2 regions of the Neorhizobium sp. T25_13 genome follow, and region 1 is predicted to be linked to the other one. Evidence: predicted binding sites of a transcription regulator. Region 1 holds the regulator's gene; the other holds the start of a gene.

The links. Region 1 encodes HrcA, which represses chaperone genes, less so after heat shock. Its sites were predicted from a motif close to GTTAGCACTCNCNNNNNGNGAGTGCTAAC; they were not measured.
Region 2: groES (co-chaperone GroES) is a predicted target of HrcA. The motif match lies at 3,330-3,358, and genes of this name have one in related genera.

The regions. Positions count from the first base shown of each region.
Region 1 is NZ_PVBI01000005.1:161,492-169,565, forward strand. It holds gene lptB (LPS export ABC transporter ATP-binding protein) at 1-524, shown strand, start outside; gene rpoN (RNA polymerase factor sigma-54) at 714-2,270, shown strand; gene hpf (ribosome hibernation-promoting factor, HPF/YfiA family) at 2,519-3,094, shown strand; gene ptsN (PTS IIA-like nitrogen regulatory protein PtsN) at 3,171-3,635, shown strand; gene C5J22_RS13535 (helix-turn-helix transcriptional regulator) at 3,709-4,032, opposite strand; gene C5J22_RS13540 (VOC family protein) at 4,121-4,483, shown strand; gene grpE (nucleotide exchange factor GrpE) at 4,538-5,179, opposite strand; gene hrcA (heat-inducible transcriptional repressor HrcA) at 5,297-6,376, opposite strand; gene rph (ribonuclease PH) at 6,554-7,270, shown strand; gene C5J22_RS13560 (VOC family protein) at 7,293-7,700, shown strand; gene rdgB (RdgB/HAM1 family non-canonical purine NTP pyrophosphatase) at 7,709-8,074, shown strand, end outside.
Region 2 is NZ_PVBI01000006.1:157,847-165,920, reverse strand. It holds gene C5J22_RS15900 (bifunctional riboflavin kinase/FAD synthetase) at 1-579, opposite strand, end outside; gene C5J22_RS15895 (TIGR01459 family HAD-type hydrolase) at 620-1,468, opposite strand; gene chrA (chromate efflux transporter) at 1,595-2,929, opposite strand; gene groES (co-chaperone GroES) at 3,414-3,710, shown strand; gene groL (chaperonin GroEL) at 3,769-5,412, shown strand; gene C5J22_RS15875 (translation factor GTPase family protein) at 5,520-7,457, opposite strand; gene C5J22_RS15870 (sodium:proton antiporter) at 7,726-8,074, shown strand, end outside.

The sequences.
Region 1 (8,074 bases):
TCACCCACATGCCGATGTATCGCCGCGCCCGCCTGGGCGTGGGGTATCTGCCGCAGGAAGCCTCGATCTTCCGCGGCCTGACCGTCGAGGAAAACATCCGCGCGGTGCTGGAAGTGCACGAGCCCGACAGGGACAAGCGGGAGAGCAAGCTCGACGAACTGCTGGAAGAGTTCCACATCAGCCAGTTGCGGAAATCGGCGGCCGTGGCGCTTTCCGGCGGCGAACGCCGGCGCCTCGAAATCGCCCGGGCGCTTGCGACCGACCCGGCCTTCATGCTGCTCGACGAACCTTTTGCCGGCGTCGATCCTATTTCGGTCTCCGACATTCAGAACCTCGTACGCCACTTGACGGCGCGCGGGATCGGCGTTCTGATAACGGATCACAACGTCCGCGAGACGCTGGGCCTGATCGACCGGGCCTACATCATCCACGCGGGCGAAGTACTCACGCATGGCCGGGCAGACGATATCGTCAACAACCCGGATGTTCGCCGTCTTTATCTCGGTGACAAGTTCAGCCTCTAGGCGCGAATTGGTCGTTGCAGCGTGACAAAGAAATTTACTTTCCCGCACTGCAGCGCTTGACCAAATCTTTCAAAAAAGCAATTCTTGTGCCAGATGCAAATTTGGCCTTGTGGGGCTCGGCGAAGTCGAGCGTCCACCACTCCATGACCGGGTGGTTCAAGGGGATTGCAGGGGAGTTTCGCGTCCGCCATGGGTTTATCCGCTAATCTTTTCCTACGCCAAACCCAATCGCTGGTGATGACGCCGCAGCTGATGCAATCCATCCAGCTGCTGCAGATGACGCATTTCGAGCTCAACCAGTTCATCGCCCAGGAAGTCGAAAAGAACCCGCTGCTCGAAATTACGTCAAGCGAGAGCGAAAACGACGCGGAAACAGGCTTCGAAACCGCCGACGACTTTGCCCCGACAGAAGGCCGCGAGAGTTCGGCCGCCGCCGAAGTGGACAGCGACTGGTATGAGGGCTCCTCCTCCATCAGCGCCGAAAGGCTCGGCGAAGGGCTCGATACGGGCTTCGAAAACGTCTTCCCGGACGACAGCCCGGTGCGGCGCGCCGATGCGCCGGAGCTTCTCAGCCAGTGGAAATCGATGCCGGGCGGCGAGTCCGGCGAGGACTACGACCTGGATGATTTCGTCGCCGGCCAGGTGACGCTGCGCGACCACCTGAACCAGCAGATTCCCTTCCTGATCGTCGATGCGGCCAGCCGCCTGATTGCTCAGCATCTCGTCGATCAGCTCGACGAGGCCGGTTACATGCTGGGCGACATCGAGGAGATCGCCGCCCGCCTCGGCAGAAGCGCCGAGAATGTGGAAGCCATCCTGCACTCGCTGCAGACACTCGATCCGCCGGGCGTCTTTGCGCGATCGCTCAGCGAATGTCTGGCAATCCAGCTTCGGGAAAAGGACCGGCTCGACCCGGCCATGGATGCGCTGATCAGACATCTGGATCTGCTTGGCAAACGCGACTTCGCCTCGCTTCGAAAAATCTGCGGTGTCGACGACGAAGACCTGATCGACATGCTGGGGGAAATTCGCGGCCTCAACCCGAAGCCCGGCGCGGGTTTCGAGCGCGGCATGTCGGAGACGATTTCGCCGGATATCGTCGTGCGGGCATCGCCCGACGGCGGCTGGATGGTGGAGCTCAATCCGGACACCCTGCCGCGCGTTCTGGTGAACCATACCTATTTCCAGACGGTCTCCAAGAACTGCCCGAAAAACGGCGACGATCACAATTTCCTTTCCGACTGCATGCAGAACGCCAACTGGCTGACGCGCAGCCTCGACCAGCGCGCCAAGACGATCATGAAGGTGGCGACCGAAATCGTCCGCCAGCAGGATGCCTTCCTGATGCACGGCGTCGACCACCTGCGGCCGCTCAACCTCAAGACCGTTGCCGAAGCGATCAAGATGCATGAATCCACGGTCAGCCGCGTCACCTCCAACAAATACATGCTGACGCCGCGGGGCCTGTTCGAACTCAAATATTTCTTCACGGTGTCGATCGGCTCGGCGGAGGAAGGCGGCGACAGCCATTCGGCCGAGGCCGTGCGCCACCGGATTCGCCTGCTCATCGCCCAGGAGACGCCGGAGGCGGTGCTTTCGGACGACGATATCGTAATCAGCCTGAAACGCGGCGGCGTGGAGCTGGCGCGCCGGACCGTCGCTAAATATCGCGAGGCGATGAACATCCCCTCCTCCGTTCAGCGCCGCCGCGAAAAGCGTGCGATCGCCGGGGTCGCGGCATACTGAAACGCGGCCGAAACAGGCGGTTTTCCACAGGCCTACGCAGAAAACCCGAGACCGGCCGCCGTTGACATTTAAAACATCGGGCGCTAGAAGCCCGCCGCAACTGCACGGGACATGGCACGAAACCTATCCCATCATCCAGACAGGCATCGATTGCAGCAATTTAGCGCGGTGGCGTGTGAACGGCTTGGATGAGGGGACGGCTTGGCGTAGACTGGAACACGCAAGTCACGACAAGAAGGAAGAACTCCATGAGTGTGCGTGTATCCGGTAAGCATATGGAAATTGGCGATTCGTTCCGTCAGAGGATCGAGGACCAAATCGGAGAAGCGGTTACAAAATACTTCGACGGAGGCTATTCAGGCCAAGTCATCGTGGAAAAGGCTGGTTCGCGCTTTTCTGCCGACTGCAAGGTGCATCTCGATACCGGGATCGTCCTGCATGCGGCTGGCGAGGCGAATGATCCGCAGATCAGTTTCGACGCCGCAGCGCAGCGGATCGAAAAACGTCTGCGCCGCTACAAGCGGCGGCTCAAGGATCATCATGCCGGCAACCATGTGAATGGTTTTGCGGAAGTTGCCTACACTGTTATGGACAGCGTACCGGATGAAGGGGAGGAAGTGCCCGAGGATTTCGCGCCGACTATTGTCGCGGAAAGTTCGAAGCAGTTGAAGACGATGACGGTCGCAAGCGCCGTCATGGCACTTGATATGACAGACGAACCTGTTCTTCTGTTCCGCAGCCCCGGCAAGGAACATCTGAACATTGTGTACCGCCGCAATGACGGCAATATTGGCTGGATCGATTCCACCAATATCAAGAACTGACACCTGGGGAGAGCGTCGGAGACGGCGCTCCCCTTCGCCTAGGGCACAAGCTCTTGCGGCACGAAGGATGACGAGAATGGCATTGGCAGATTTGCTGCAGCAAGATGCGATTATTCCTGCCCTAAAGGTAAATTCCAAAAAGCAGCTATTGCAGGAGCTGGCGGCCAAGGCTTCCAAGCTGACGGGCGTGAGCGAACGAGAAATCTTCGACATCATCCTGCAGCGCGAAAGGCTCGGCTCCACCGGCGTCGGCCACGGCATCGCCATCCCGCACGGCAAGCTCAACAGCATCTCGTCGATCAAGGGCATTTTCGCGCGTCTTGAAGCGCCCGTCGATTTCGAAGCGCTCGATGACGAGCCGGTCGATCTGGTGTTCCTGCTGCTCGCACCCGAAGGCGCCGGCGCCGATCATTTGAAGGCTCTGTCGCGCATCGCCCGCGTGCTGCGCGACCAGGACCTTGTCGCCAAGCTGCGCAAGACCGATTCCGCTTCGGCGATCTATGCCTTCCTCAACGAGGAGCAGGCAAACCACGCCGCCTGACCGCATACACATTCGTGGGGACGAAACGAACCGCCCGGCCGCTGACAAAGCGCCGGGCGGTTTTGTTTGCGTGCTACCCTTCCAGATCCGATTTCAGCCTATCCATAAGTCTCACCGCATGGGCGGCATAATCGCCGATCCAGCGATCGTTGATGGACTTGATGGGCAGGGAATTGAGGTAGTTCCAGCGCTCCCTGCCCTCGCGCCTGACAATCACCAGATCGGCCTCTTCCAGCACTTTCAGATGCTGCATGATCGTGCAGCGATCCATGTCGGCGAAGGTCTCGCAGATGCTGCCGGTGGTTTGCGGCCGGCCCTTCAATTCATCGAGGATCAACCGCCGCCTCGGGTGGGCAAGCGCCTTGAAAACTGCGTCGATATCCGCTTCGCTTGACATGTTATGTTTTTATAACATATTTTGCCTGCCAGCAAGGAACTCGCATATCGCGGTTCCGGTTTTCCACGGTGAAGAGGAGGAGAATGCCATGACGGACAGGCTATACGGCGGCATCGACATCGCCATGAAGGTCCCGTCGCATCAATATCAGGCGACGATCGCATTCTACCGTGACACGATCGGCCTCAAGGAGTTCATCGACAAGGCACCCGCCATCGGTTTCGAACTCGGGCCGAACAAGCTCTGGATCGACGAGGCGCCGATGATGAGCCAGGCCGAGATATGGCTGGAATTGTTTACGGGTGATTTCGACGATGCGGCAGCGCATCTTGAGAAATCGGGCGTCGTACGCTGCGACACGATCGAGCCGCTGCCGGAAGGCTTCAAAGGCGGCTGGATCACCAGCCCCGCCAATATCATTCACATGGTGCGGGAACCGGAGGCCTGGTAGGCGCTCAGACAAAACAGGCCGGGCGGCGCGAGGCCGCCCGGCAAATCGTAGAGGTCAGGCGTTCTTTTCGCCGGCGGCTTCCGCGGAGGCTTCCGCCTTCGGGCCACCCTTTGCGACACCGACCATGGCAGGCCGGAGCACGCGTTCGCCGATCGTGAAGCCGGCTTGGACGACCTGAACGACAGTATTGTTCGGGACGGCGGGGTTCGGGATCTCGAACATGGCCTGGTGGAAGTTCGGATCGAACTTCTGGCCTTCAGGATCGATCTTCTTCACACCGTGGCGCTCCAGAGCGGACAGCATCGAGCGCTCGGTCATCTCGACGCCCTCCAGGAGCGTGGTCAGCGAGGCATCCGCCGTGGCGCGCATTTCGGTCGGCACGGCGTCCAGCGCCCGGCGAAGATTGTCCGAAACGGCGAGCATGTCGCGCGCAAAGCCGGCCGCCGCATAGGACTTAGCGTCCTTGATTTCGCGTTCGGTGCGGCGGCGCAGGTTGTCCATTTCGGCCGCCAGCCGCAGGAAGCGGTCGCGCAGCTCATTATTTTCGGCTTTCAGCAATTCCAGCGGATCCGGTTCGGCGGCAGGCGCCTCGGCATTCTTCTGGTTGGCCGCGTCCTCAAGAGCAGATGCTACGGCTTCCACGGTGTTCTCCGCGGCAGTTGCGTCAGGTCCGTTCTTGTTGGTTTCGTCGGTCATGACGGTCTCCGGTTATTCTTGGCTTGGATTTACGGGCTTGGATTTGTGCCCGATATCGAGGTTTAAAGTGAAAAAATCAAGGCTTGCTGGGAAAGTTGGGGCGGCTCGGTCGCGAATTCAGCGCGACAGCCTGGCAAGCAGCTGCGCGGTGTAATCCACCATCGGCACGATGCGCGAATAGTTGAGCCGCGTCGGCCCGATGACCCCGACGGCACCGACGATCCGGTCTTCGCCGTCACGATAGGGCGCCACGATGAGCGAGGAGCCCGACAGGGAGAACAATTTGTTTTCCGAGCCGATGAAGATTCGCACGCCCGGTCCCTTCTCGGCGAGATCGAGGATCTCGATCAGGCTGTCCTTCTTTTCGAGATCGTCGAAAAGCAACCGCAGGCGATCGAGATCGGCCACATCCGCCAGGCCTTCGAGCAGATTGGCCCGGCCGCGGACGATGAGCTGGGTCGGCTTGCCTTCCTCGCTGTCGCCGGACCAGACCGCAAGGCCGCGCTCGACCAGTTCCTGCGAGAGCGCATGGAGCTCGCCCTGCACCTGATCCTTGAGCGTCTTCAGCTGGCCGCGCAGTTCCGGAAGCGTCTGGCCGCTCAGGTGGGCGTTGAGGAAATTGGCCGCCTCGGTCAGCTGCGACGACGTCACGCCGGCCGGAAGTTCGATGATACGGTTTTCCACCTGGTTATGATCCCCGACAAGCACCGCAAGCGCCTTGGTCGGCTCGAGGCGGATGAACTCGACGTGCTTCAGGACCGGGTCGCTCTTGGTGGTAATGACGATCCCGGCGCCGCGCGAGACGCCCGACAACATGCGACTCGCCTCCGCCATCAGGCTTTCCATCGGCTGATCGCGATCCGCGGGCCGGATTTGCCGGTCGATATTGGCACGCTCCTCGGCGGAGAGGTCTCCGACCTGCATGAAAGCATCGACGAAAAAGCGAAGCCCGGACTGGGTCGGCAGGCGGCCGGCGCTGATATGCGGGGAGTAGATGAGCCCGAGTTCCTCGAGATCGCTCATCACATTGCGCACCGACGCGGGCGACAGCGATATGGGCAGCAGGCGGGAAAGGTTTCGAGAGCCGAGCGGCTCGCCGGTCTCCAGATAGCTTTCCACGATGCGGCGGAAAATTTCGCGCGAACGGTCATCGAGCACAGAGCCGCTGTCCCTACCCGTCGATGCCGAAAATCCCATCTAAAACTTCACCGTTCCGTTGTTCTTTCGACAAAATATAGTCATTCGCCGCGCCTTCTCCAAAGGGAAAATCGCCACGGGCATAATCAATCGCCCGCAGAGCGCCTTAGGCCTTTTTCTTTGCAAAAGCCTGGCCGGGGCCGTAGAAGGCGGAAACAGAAATCCAGGGAGTGAAGCATGCGGCCTTCAGGCAGACAGTTGAACCAGATGCGCAAGGTCTCATTGGAGCGCAATTTCTCCAAACATGCCGAAGGTTCCTGCCTCGTCAAGTTCGGCGACACGCATGTGCTGTGCACCGCGAGCCTGGAGGAAAAGACGCCGCCGTGGCTGCGCAACAGCGGCAAGGGCTGGGTGACCGCCGAATACGGCATGCTGCCGCGCGCCACAGGCGACCGCATGAAGCGCGAAGCCGCTGCCGGAAAGCAGGGCGGCCGCACCCAGGAAATCCAGCGCCTGATCGGCCGCTCCTTGCGCGCCGTCATTGATCTGGAAGCGCTCGGCGAAAAGCAGATCACCATCGACTGCGACGTTATCCAGGCGGATGGCGGCACGCGCACCGCTTCGATCACCGGTGGCTGGATTGCGCTCTACGACTGCCTGAAGTGGATGGAAGCCCGCTCGATGACCAAGGTTGACAAGGTGCTGAAGGACCATGTCGCGGCGATCTCCTGCGGCATCTTTGCCGGCCAGCCGGTTATCGACCTCGATTATATCGAGGATTCGGCTGCGGAAACGGATGCGAATTTCGTGATGACCGGCACCGGCGGCATTGTCGAGGTGCAGGGCACGGCCGAGGGCAAGCCTTTCAGCCAGGAGGAATTCCTGAAGCTTTTGGCACTGGCCCAGGACGGCACGCAGGAACTGGTGGCGATGCAGAAGCAGGCGATTGCCTGACACTCGCTGAAAGAGGTGCTGTTTGATCGAAGGCATTCTCGAAACTGCACTTTATGCTGACGATCTCGATGCCGCCGAGACCTTCTACGGCGGCATTCTCGGGCTTGAAAAGGTTCTGCGCGCCGGCAACAGGCATGTGTTCTTCCGTTGCGGGCCGGGCATCCTGCTGATCTTCAATCCTGCCGAGACGGTGAAGCCATCACCGGCCGGTGCATTACCGGTTCCGCCCCATGGTGCGACGGGACCCGGGCATATCTGCTTTCGCATGACGAGCGAGGCGATTGACTTGCTCAAGGAAAAGCTCAACAAGGCAGGCATTGCCATCGAAAGCGATTTCCGCTGGCCGAACGGTGCCCGCTCAATCTATTTCCGCGATCCGGCCGGCAACAGCCTGGAATGCGCAGAGCCGAGGCTCTGGAATATCGAATAGGAATTGTAATGCGCAAGCTCGATACGAAAACGATCGTCGTCGCCAGCCACAATGCCGGAAAAATCCGCGAGATTGCAGAGCTGATCGGTCCCTTCGGCTTTTCCGCGAAATCCGCCGCCGAGCTGAAATTCGAAGAGCCCGACGAAACGGGCACGACATTCGAGGAAAACGCCGCGATCAAGGCGCTCGCCTCCGCCAGAGCCTCCGGACTGCCGGCGTTGTCGGATGATTCTGGCATCGTCATCGACGCGCTCGACGGCGCACCAGGCGTCTATACCGCCAACTGGGCGGAGCGTGAGGATGGCAGCCGCGACTTTCAGATGGCGATGGAAAAGGTCGAGAAGGCGCTGGAGGAGCGCGGTGCGACCAAGCCG
Region 2 (8,074 bases), on a different contig from region 1:
CGTGTAGCGATAACCGAGCAGGCCGGCCGCGGCGGAGACATCGCCTTCCGCCAGCAGATCGCGGATGCGGCTGGACGAGATTACGTCAGCATTCTCGTCGCGAAAGGCATCGACCAGCTGCACGTTGAAACCGTGCTTGCCGCCCGATGCCATCAGGAAGGCGGGGCCGCCTTTCCGGTCCTTGCCGAAATGAAAGTCGAAGCCGGTGACGACGGCGCTGGCTGCGAGCCAATCCACGAGGATGGTCTGGATGAATTCTTCTGCCGAGCGGGTCGCAAACTCGCGGGTGAAGGGATATTCGATCACCGAGCGGAAACCCATGGCCTCCAGCAGGCGAGCCTTGAGCGGCGCCGGGGTCAGGCGGAAGACCGGTTCCTCCGGGCGGAAAACGGTGCGCGGATGCGGCTCGAAGGTCAGCACCAGGGCGGGTACGCCGTGCTGTTCGGCAAGTGCCAGCGCGCGCTCCAGCACGCTGCGATGGCCGCGATGCACGCCGTCGAAATTGCCGATGGCGATGACGCCGCCCTTCAGTTCCTCGGGCAGCGGTTCCTTCTTCTCGTTGCGGTGGAAGACAGTCATGCGGCGGGTTCCGGTTCAGGCCGAATTCAGGCCCAGGGGGCTATGCGAGGCGCGGCATCCAGTATTTCGGCGCGGCATTTTCCCGCTTCAGCCAGGCGTTGAGGATCGCCTCGTCGGTCTGGCCGTTGACGGTGTATTCCGCGACATGGATGCCCGCGCTGATATAGAGCAGGTCGAGGCCGTATGCGAGCGCGCCGCGCACATCGGTCGGCATGCCGTCGCCGATCGCCAGCACCCGGTTCATCGGGAAATCGCCGCGCACTTCGCGGGCAGCTTCGATCGTCGCCTCATAGATCGGACGGTGCGGCTTGCCGGCGACGCGGGTCTTGCCGCCGAACTCTTCGTAATAGGCGGCCACCGCGCCGGCGCAGGGGATGATCTTGTGGCCGCGCTCGACGACGAGATCCGGGTTGGCGCAGATGAAAGGCACGTCACGCTTGGCGAACGCTGCCAGCATGTCGGTATAGTCTTCCGGTACTTCCTTCTCGTCGTCGAAGAAACCGGTGCAGACGATGCATTCGGCTTCGTCGGCGGAGACCACCTCGACGCCGAGCCCGTCGAACAGGTTGAGGTCGCGCTCGGGACCGATCAGAAAAACCTTTTTCGGGCCGTCGACGATCAGGTGCTGGGTGACGTCGCCGGACGTAACGATCCGGTCATAGGTGCCGTCGGGCACGCCGAGCGTGCGCATCTGCTCGATGACGCCGGGAGCCGTGCGCGGCGAATTGGTGATCAGCACGACGGTGGCGCCGGCTTCGCGGGCCGCGGCGAGCGCCCGGCAGGAATGCTGGAAAGCCTCGACACCGTTGTGAACCACACCCCAGACGTCCGAAAGGACCACGTCGTAGTCGCCGATCACTTCGTTCAGATTGCCGATGCGCTTTGCCATGTAACCTTCCCATCTCGCAAGTCCCGGGTCACATGACAAACCCGGTTAAGGATTACAAGAGATATTCGGGAGAAAAGCCGCGCCCGCATCGGCGACGCTGGCAAGGGTAACTCTTCCACTTCGTCCCTAGCCCGCTACCGCCAACCGGACGGCAAGGCCCACGACCGCGCTGACGGCCAGGACCGGCACCATGCCGATCTTCATGCGGAAGAGCAGGAAGGCCGATACCACGAAAAGCAGGAAGGCGAGCGGATCGAGCGTCGTCCAGGCCGGCCAGAAAAGCCTCAAGCCGGCCGCGGGCCAGAGGGAAATCTGCTCGACCTCGCGGAACAGGACGTGCAGGCCGAACCAGATGGCGAGGTTGAGGATGACGCCGACAACCGCGGCCGTGATGGCCGACAGCGCCGCCGAAAGGACCGGATTGCCGCGCAGCCGCTCGATATAGGGTGCGCCTGCGAAGATCCAGATGAAGCTCGGCACGAAGGTCGCCCAGGCGACCAGCAGGGCGCCGATCACGCCGCCGGCGACCGGTCCGAGACCGGCGGCTTCCCGGAAGCCGACCAGGAAGCCGACGAAGGACAGCACCAGAACCAGCGGCCCAGGCGTCGTTTCGGCAAGCGCCAGCCCGTCCAGCATTTCGCCAGGTTTCAGCCAGCCGTAATTGTCGACCGCCACCTGCGCCACATAGGCGAGCACCGCATAGGCACCGCCGAACGTCACCATCGCCATCTTGGAGAAGAAGGTGAACATGACGGCCAGGCCTTCCGGCGCCGAGAACATCCACAGCAGCAGAAGCGGAAGCTGCCAGACCGCGATCCAGAAGACCAGTGTGGCGATCGCCGTCAACGGCTTCGGCCGTTTCGGCAAGTCGATCACGTCGGAGCTTTTGGCTGCTCCGCTGCCTCTGCGGGCGGCAAAGAAGCCAACTAACCCGGCCAGAAGCACCACGAGCGGAAACGGCAGGCCGAAGAAGAACAATGCCACGAAGGCAGCCGCCGCGATGCCGAACAGGAGGCGGTTCTTCAGCGTCTTGCGGCTAAGGCGGATCACCGCCTCGACAACGATCGCGAGGACAGCCGCCTTGAGGCCGAAAAACAGGCCGGTCAGCCAGCTCGTATCCTGATAGAGGGCGTAGGCCGTCGAAAGGGCGATGATGACGGCCAGCCCCGGAAGCACGAAAAGAAGGCCGGCGATCATGCCCCCGCGCACCCCGAACATCAGCCAGCCAATATAGGTGGCCAGCTGCTGGGCTTCCGGTCCCGGCAGCAGCATGCAGTAGTTCAAGGCATGCAGAAAGCGCGCCTCGGAAAGCCAGCGCCTTTCGTCCACCAGGGTCCGGTGCATCAGGCCGATCTGCCCAGCAGGCCCGCCGAAGCTCAGGACCCCGATCTTGGCGAACACCGCCGTCAGCTCGCCGAGCGTCGGCTTCACCGCAATCTCGTCCTTCACCGCCTGATCCATCATTGCCTCATGCTCTTCCGCAACGGTTACCTGTCGTCCATGGCGTCATGTACCCCCCGGGCGCGGAAGCTCGCCGCCCCCTCTAGGAGCCATATGTGAAGGCCGTATGAAGGAAGCGAACTTCGGGCATGGCGCCACGTTGCGGCATTCGCAGGCCTCGGGCGGCTGTTAAACGCGCCGGCGCCTTTCTTCCACCAAAGTCCGGTGCAACATGCCGACCTGCCCGGAGAGGTAGCTTAAACCCGAGACCCGATGTGGCCGGTTGCGGTCATCAGTTCCGCCAGGCGCAGGCGTTGCCCAGCATCCGTATCGTTAAGCGTATTTCCCATGAGTTCCGAGCCGTCCCGAAAATTTTACGGCCGTTCTTGACTCATCCGCCGGTCACCCTTATCTCGACGCGGCTGGCACTCTCCAAACGGGAGTGCTAACAGCACCGAGATACGGGTTTCCACCCGTCCATGTCATTTGATCGAGGGATTAGACAATGGCAAGCACCAATTTCCGCCCCCTTCACGACCGCGTCGTTGTTCGTCGCGTCGAATCCGAAGCCAAGACCAAGGGCGGCATCATCATTCCTGATACCGCCAAGGAAAAGCCGCAAGAAGGCGAAATCGTCGCCGTCGGCACCGGCACCCGCGACGACAAGGGCAACATCACCGCTCTCGACGTCAAGGCTGGCGATCGCGTCCTGTTCGGCAAGTGGTCCGGCACCGAAGTCAAGCTCGACGGCGAAGACCTTCTGATCATGAAGGAATCCGACATCATGGGCATCATCGGCTGATCTCAGTCGGTTGCTTTCACTGAAATATCGCTGACACCCCTTTTCAGGAGTTCCCAAAATGGCAGCTAAAGAAATCAAGTTCGGCCGCACCGCGCGCGAAAAGATGCTGCGCGGCGTCGACATTCTCGCCGACGCAGTCAAGGTAACGCTCGGCCCGAAGGGTCGCAACGTCATCATCGACAAGTCCTTCGGCGCTCCGCGCATCACCAAGGACGGCGTATCGGTCGCCAAGGAAATCGAACTTGACGACAAGTTCGAGAACATGGGCGCCCAGATGGTCCGCGAAGTTGCTTCGAAGACCAACGACATCGCGGGCGACGGCACCACGACTGCTACCGTTCTTGCCCAGGCCATCGTTCGCGAAGGCAACAAGGCCGTTGCAGCCGGCATGAACCCGATGGACCTGAAGCGCGGCATCGATCTCGCCGTTGCAGACGTCGTCAAGGATCTCCAGGCCAAGGCCAAGAAGATCTCGACCTCGGAAGAAGTCGCACAGGTCGGCACGATCTCCGCAAACGGCGACAAGCAGGTCGGTCTCGACATTGCTGAAGCCATGCAGAAGGTCGGCAACGAAGGCGTCATCACCGTCGAAGAAGCCAAGACCGCAGAAACCGAACTCGAAGTCGTCGAAGGCATGCAGTTCGACCGCGGCTACCTGTCGCCCTACTTCGTCACCAACCCGGAAAAGATGGTTGCCGATCTCGACGACGCTTTCATTCTCCTCCACGAGAAGAAGCTCTCGAACCTGCAGGCGATGCTCCCGGTTCTCGAAGCCGTCGTCCAGACCGGCAAGCCGCTCCTGATCATCGCTGAAGACGTCGAAGGCGAAGCTCTTGCGACGCTCGTCGTCAACAAGCTGCGTGGCGGCCTCAAGATCGCTGCCGTCAAGGCTCCGGGCTTCGGCGATCGCCGCAAGGCCATGCTCGAAGACATCGCCATCCTGACGGGCGGCACTGTCATCTCCGAAGACCTCGGCATCAAGCTCGAAAATGTCACGCTCGACATGCTCGGCCGCACCAAGAAGGTCTCGATCTCCAAGGAAAACACCACGATCGTCGACGGCGCCGGCTCCAAGGCCGACATCGAAGGCCGCGTTGGTCAGATCAAGGCTCAGATCGAAGAAACCACTTCCGACTACGACCGCGAAAAGCTGCAGGAACGTCTGGCCAAGCTGGCCGGCGGCGTTGCCGTGATCCGCGTCGGTGGCTCGACGGAAGTCGAAGTCAAGGAAAAGAAGGACCGTATCGACGACGCCCTCAACGCGACGCGCGCTGCCGTTCAGGAAGGCATCGTACCGGGCGGCGGCGTTGCCCTGCTGCGTTCCTCCGTCAAGATCACCGCAAAGGGTGCAAACGACGACCAGGAAGCCGGCATCAACATCGTTCGCCGCGCTCTGCAGTCGCTGGTTCGCCAGATCGCTGAAAACGCTGGTGACGAAGCTTCGATCGTGGTCGGCAAGATCCTCGAAAAGAACGAAGACAACTACGGCTACAACGCCCAGACGTCTGAATATGGCGACATGATCACCATGGGCATCGTCGACCCGCTCAAGGTCGTTCGCACGGCTCTGCAGAACGCAGCTTCGGTTGCTTCGCTGCTGATCACCACCGAAGCCATGATCGCCGAACTTCCGAAGAAGGAATCGGCAGGCGGCGGCATGCCTGGCGGCATGGGCGGAATGGGCGGCATGGACATGATGTAAGACCTCCGGGTCTTCACATCTGAGCCAACCGGTTCAGTTGAGAAAAGGGCGATCCTCGGATCGCCCTTTTTGTTTTGTCGTCGATTACCGGCCAATCCGATGACGTTTCAGCGCATACGGAGCAGATACTCGGTGGCATTGAAGGGATTGGCGCCCGAACGTCGGCGCGAACGCGGCGGATCGGGCATCCGGGCATAGTGATCGAAGGAATATTCCATCGTACCCATGCCGCTTGTCAGCCCCGGCAATTGTTGCAGTATGCCTTGGGTCGTCGTGGATGCAATCGTGCCTTCCAGCCGGGCCACGCCATTTGCAATCGCCGTTTCCCTGGTTATCGCACCGGATTTCGCAAGCATGGCATGCACACCGCTTAAAGCCGCGGCAGGCACTTCGAGGCAAAAGTGGTCGATCGGTTCGCAGACGATGGTTTGCGCCGCCGACAGAGCAGCCGCCAGCACCAGCGGCGTCAACCGACGAAAATCGGCAGCGGTGCTCACCGGCGAACTATGCCGGGCCGCGGTCATTGCGACGTGGCAATCGATGATCTGCCAGCCGAAAGGCCCCTGTTTCAACGTTTCGAATACGGTGTCCTCGACCGCCCGATAAAAGCTTGCGGGCATTTGGCCGACATCCACTTCCAATGCGAAGCTGTTGCCGGCCCCTTCCGGGCGTGGCTCGACGCGCAGCCCGACTGTCGCCATGAAGGGATTGGGCTCCTTGAATATGATCTCAAGGCCGGCACCGGTTCCGACAAGCCTTTCCACGCAGATGACCGTGCTCTCCTCGAAGATCGCTTCGAGACCGAAATCCGCCAGCAGGGTCGATTGGATGACCTCCTTCTGCACCTCGCCATACAGCGACACGAAGACTTCGTCGGCGTCGTCGTTGCGACGCAGGTTGATCAGCGGGTCCTGTTCGGCCAGTTGGTTCAGCGCCAGCCAGAGTGCCGCGTTGTCGAAGGGGCGCCTGGCCAGCACCCGGGTTTCAAGTGTAGGCGGAGCAAAGTGAGACCGACCGCCGGAAAGCAGATCGCCTCCCACCGCATCTCCTATCCGAGCGCTGGCCAGTCCGTTTACGCGGGCGATCTGCCCTGCGTGGAAACTGGTGACGGGATGGGTCCCGCCGGCCTCGAAAACCTGGATTCCCGTCACCCTTGCCGGGCCTTTGCGCAGATCCAGGTATTGCCGAAGCTGGACTGTGCCGGATGTCAGATACATGTAGGACAGCTTTTCGCCGCCCCACCCGCGTTCGATCTTGAAGATCTTCCCTTCAACCGGGCCATCCGGGTCGAGCGCGCGGCTGGGCAGCAGCGTCGCGATGGCCGATGTCAGCGCAGACAAGCCGACGCCGGTCATCGCCGCTCCTGCGAATGTCGGGTGCACCAGCCCTCTCGCGACCTGATCGACCAGAGAGTTTCCGAGCCTTTCGGCGGTCAGACGGTCCGGGGCCGTGACATAGTCACGGAGCAGTGCGTCGTCGTTGTCAGCCAGCGTTTCGCTGAGTACCGTGAAAGACGGTTCGGCAAGCAGGTCGGGCGTCTCCACCTGTACGAGTTTGCTGCCGGGGTCGATGACGGCGGACATGGCAATAGGCTGCACCGCCAGCTGGCGGGCGATATCCTCCAGCACAAGGTCATACTGAGCGCCCATCCGATCGACCTTGTTGATGAAGAAGACGAACGGCACGGCGAGGCGCTGCAGCGCTCGTACCAATACGCGGGTCTGTGCCTGCACGCCCTCGACCGCCGAAACGACGACGACCGCAGCGTCCAGCAATCCAAGTACCCGCTCCACCTCGGCAATGAAATCGGGATGGCCGGGCGTATCGACGAGGTTGACGGCCGTGTCGCCAATCGTAAAGGACACGACCGCAGCGCGAATGGTGATACCGCGCAGGCGTTCGATCTCAAGGCTGTCGGTCTGCGTATCGCCGGTATCGACGCTGCCTAGCCTGTCGATCACGCCGGCATTAAAAAGGAGTCTTTCCGTAAGGCTAGTCTTGCCTGCGTCCACATGGGCGAGGATGCCCAGATTCAAAGTGCGCATAGATCCTCAACTTCTCAGAATTTCGAACGTGATTTTCGTGAGAAGGGACTCGGCGCATTGGGACCTCTATGTGCTGATGACCACGGCTTGATGCAAAACCTCTCGTCTTTTGCGGAGGCGCATGTCCAGCTGTACGGAAGTCTCCGAGGATATGTCAAGCGTGGCCATTCCGCCCTGGCGAACACGAGGCAAGCGGCGCCCATATGCCTCAAACCAATTGCGCAAACCCGCAGCTGACAAAGACCCAGACCACAATTACAGTCGCGCCATGAGTTTCTTCGAGAGCCTGCTCGTCCTGCTGCTTGTCGCGATCGTGCTCCTGCAGATCTCGCGCCGGCTTTCCGTGCCCTATCCGTCGATGCTAGCGCTGGCGGGTGCCGCCGTCGCGCTGGTGCCGGGCATGCCCTATATCTCGCTCGATCCGCACACCGCACTGGCGCTGTTCATCGCGCCGGCGCTGCTCGATGCCGCGTTCGATTTTCCGCTCGGGACGGCCCGCCGGTTCTGGGTTCCGCTGCTTGTCTTTGCGATCGGCGGCGTATGTGCGACCGCGGCCGTCGTTGCCTTTGCAGGATGGGCTTTTGCCGGGTTGCCGATTGCAGCGGCGCTGGTGCTCG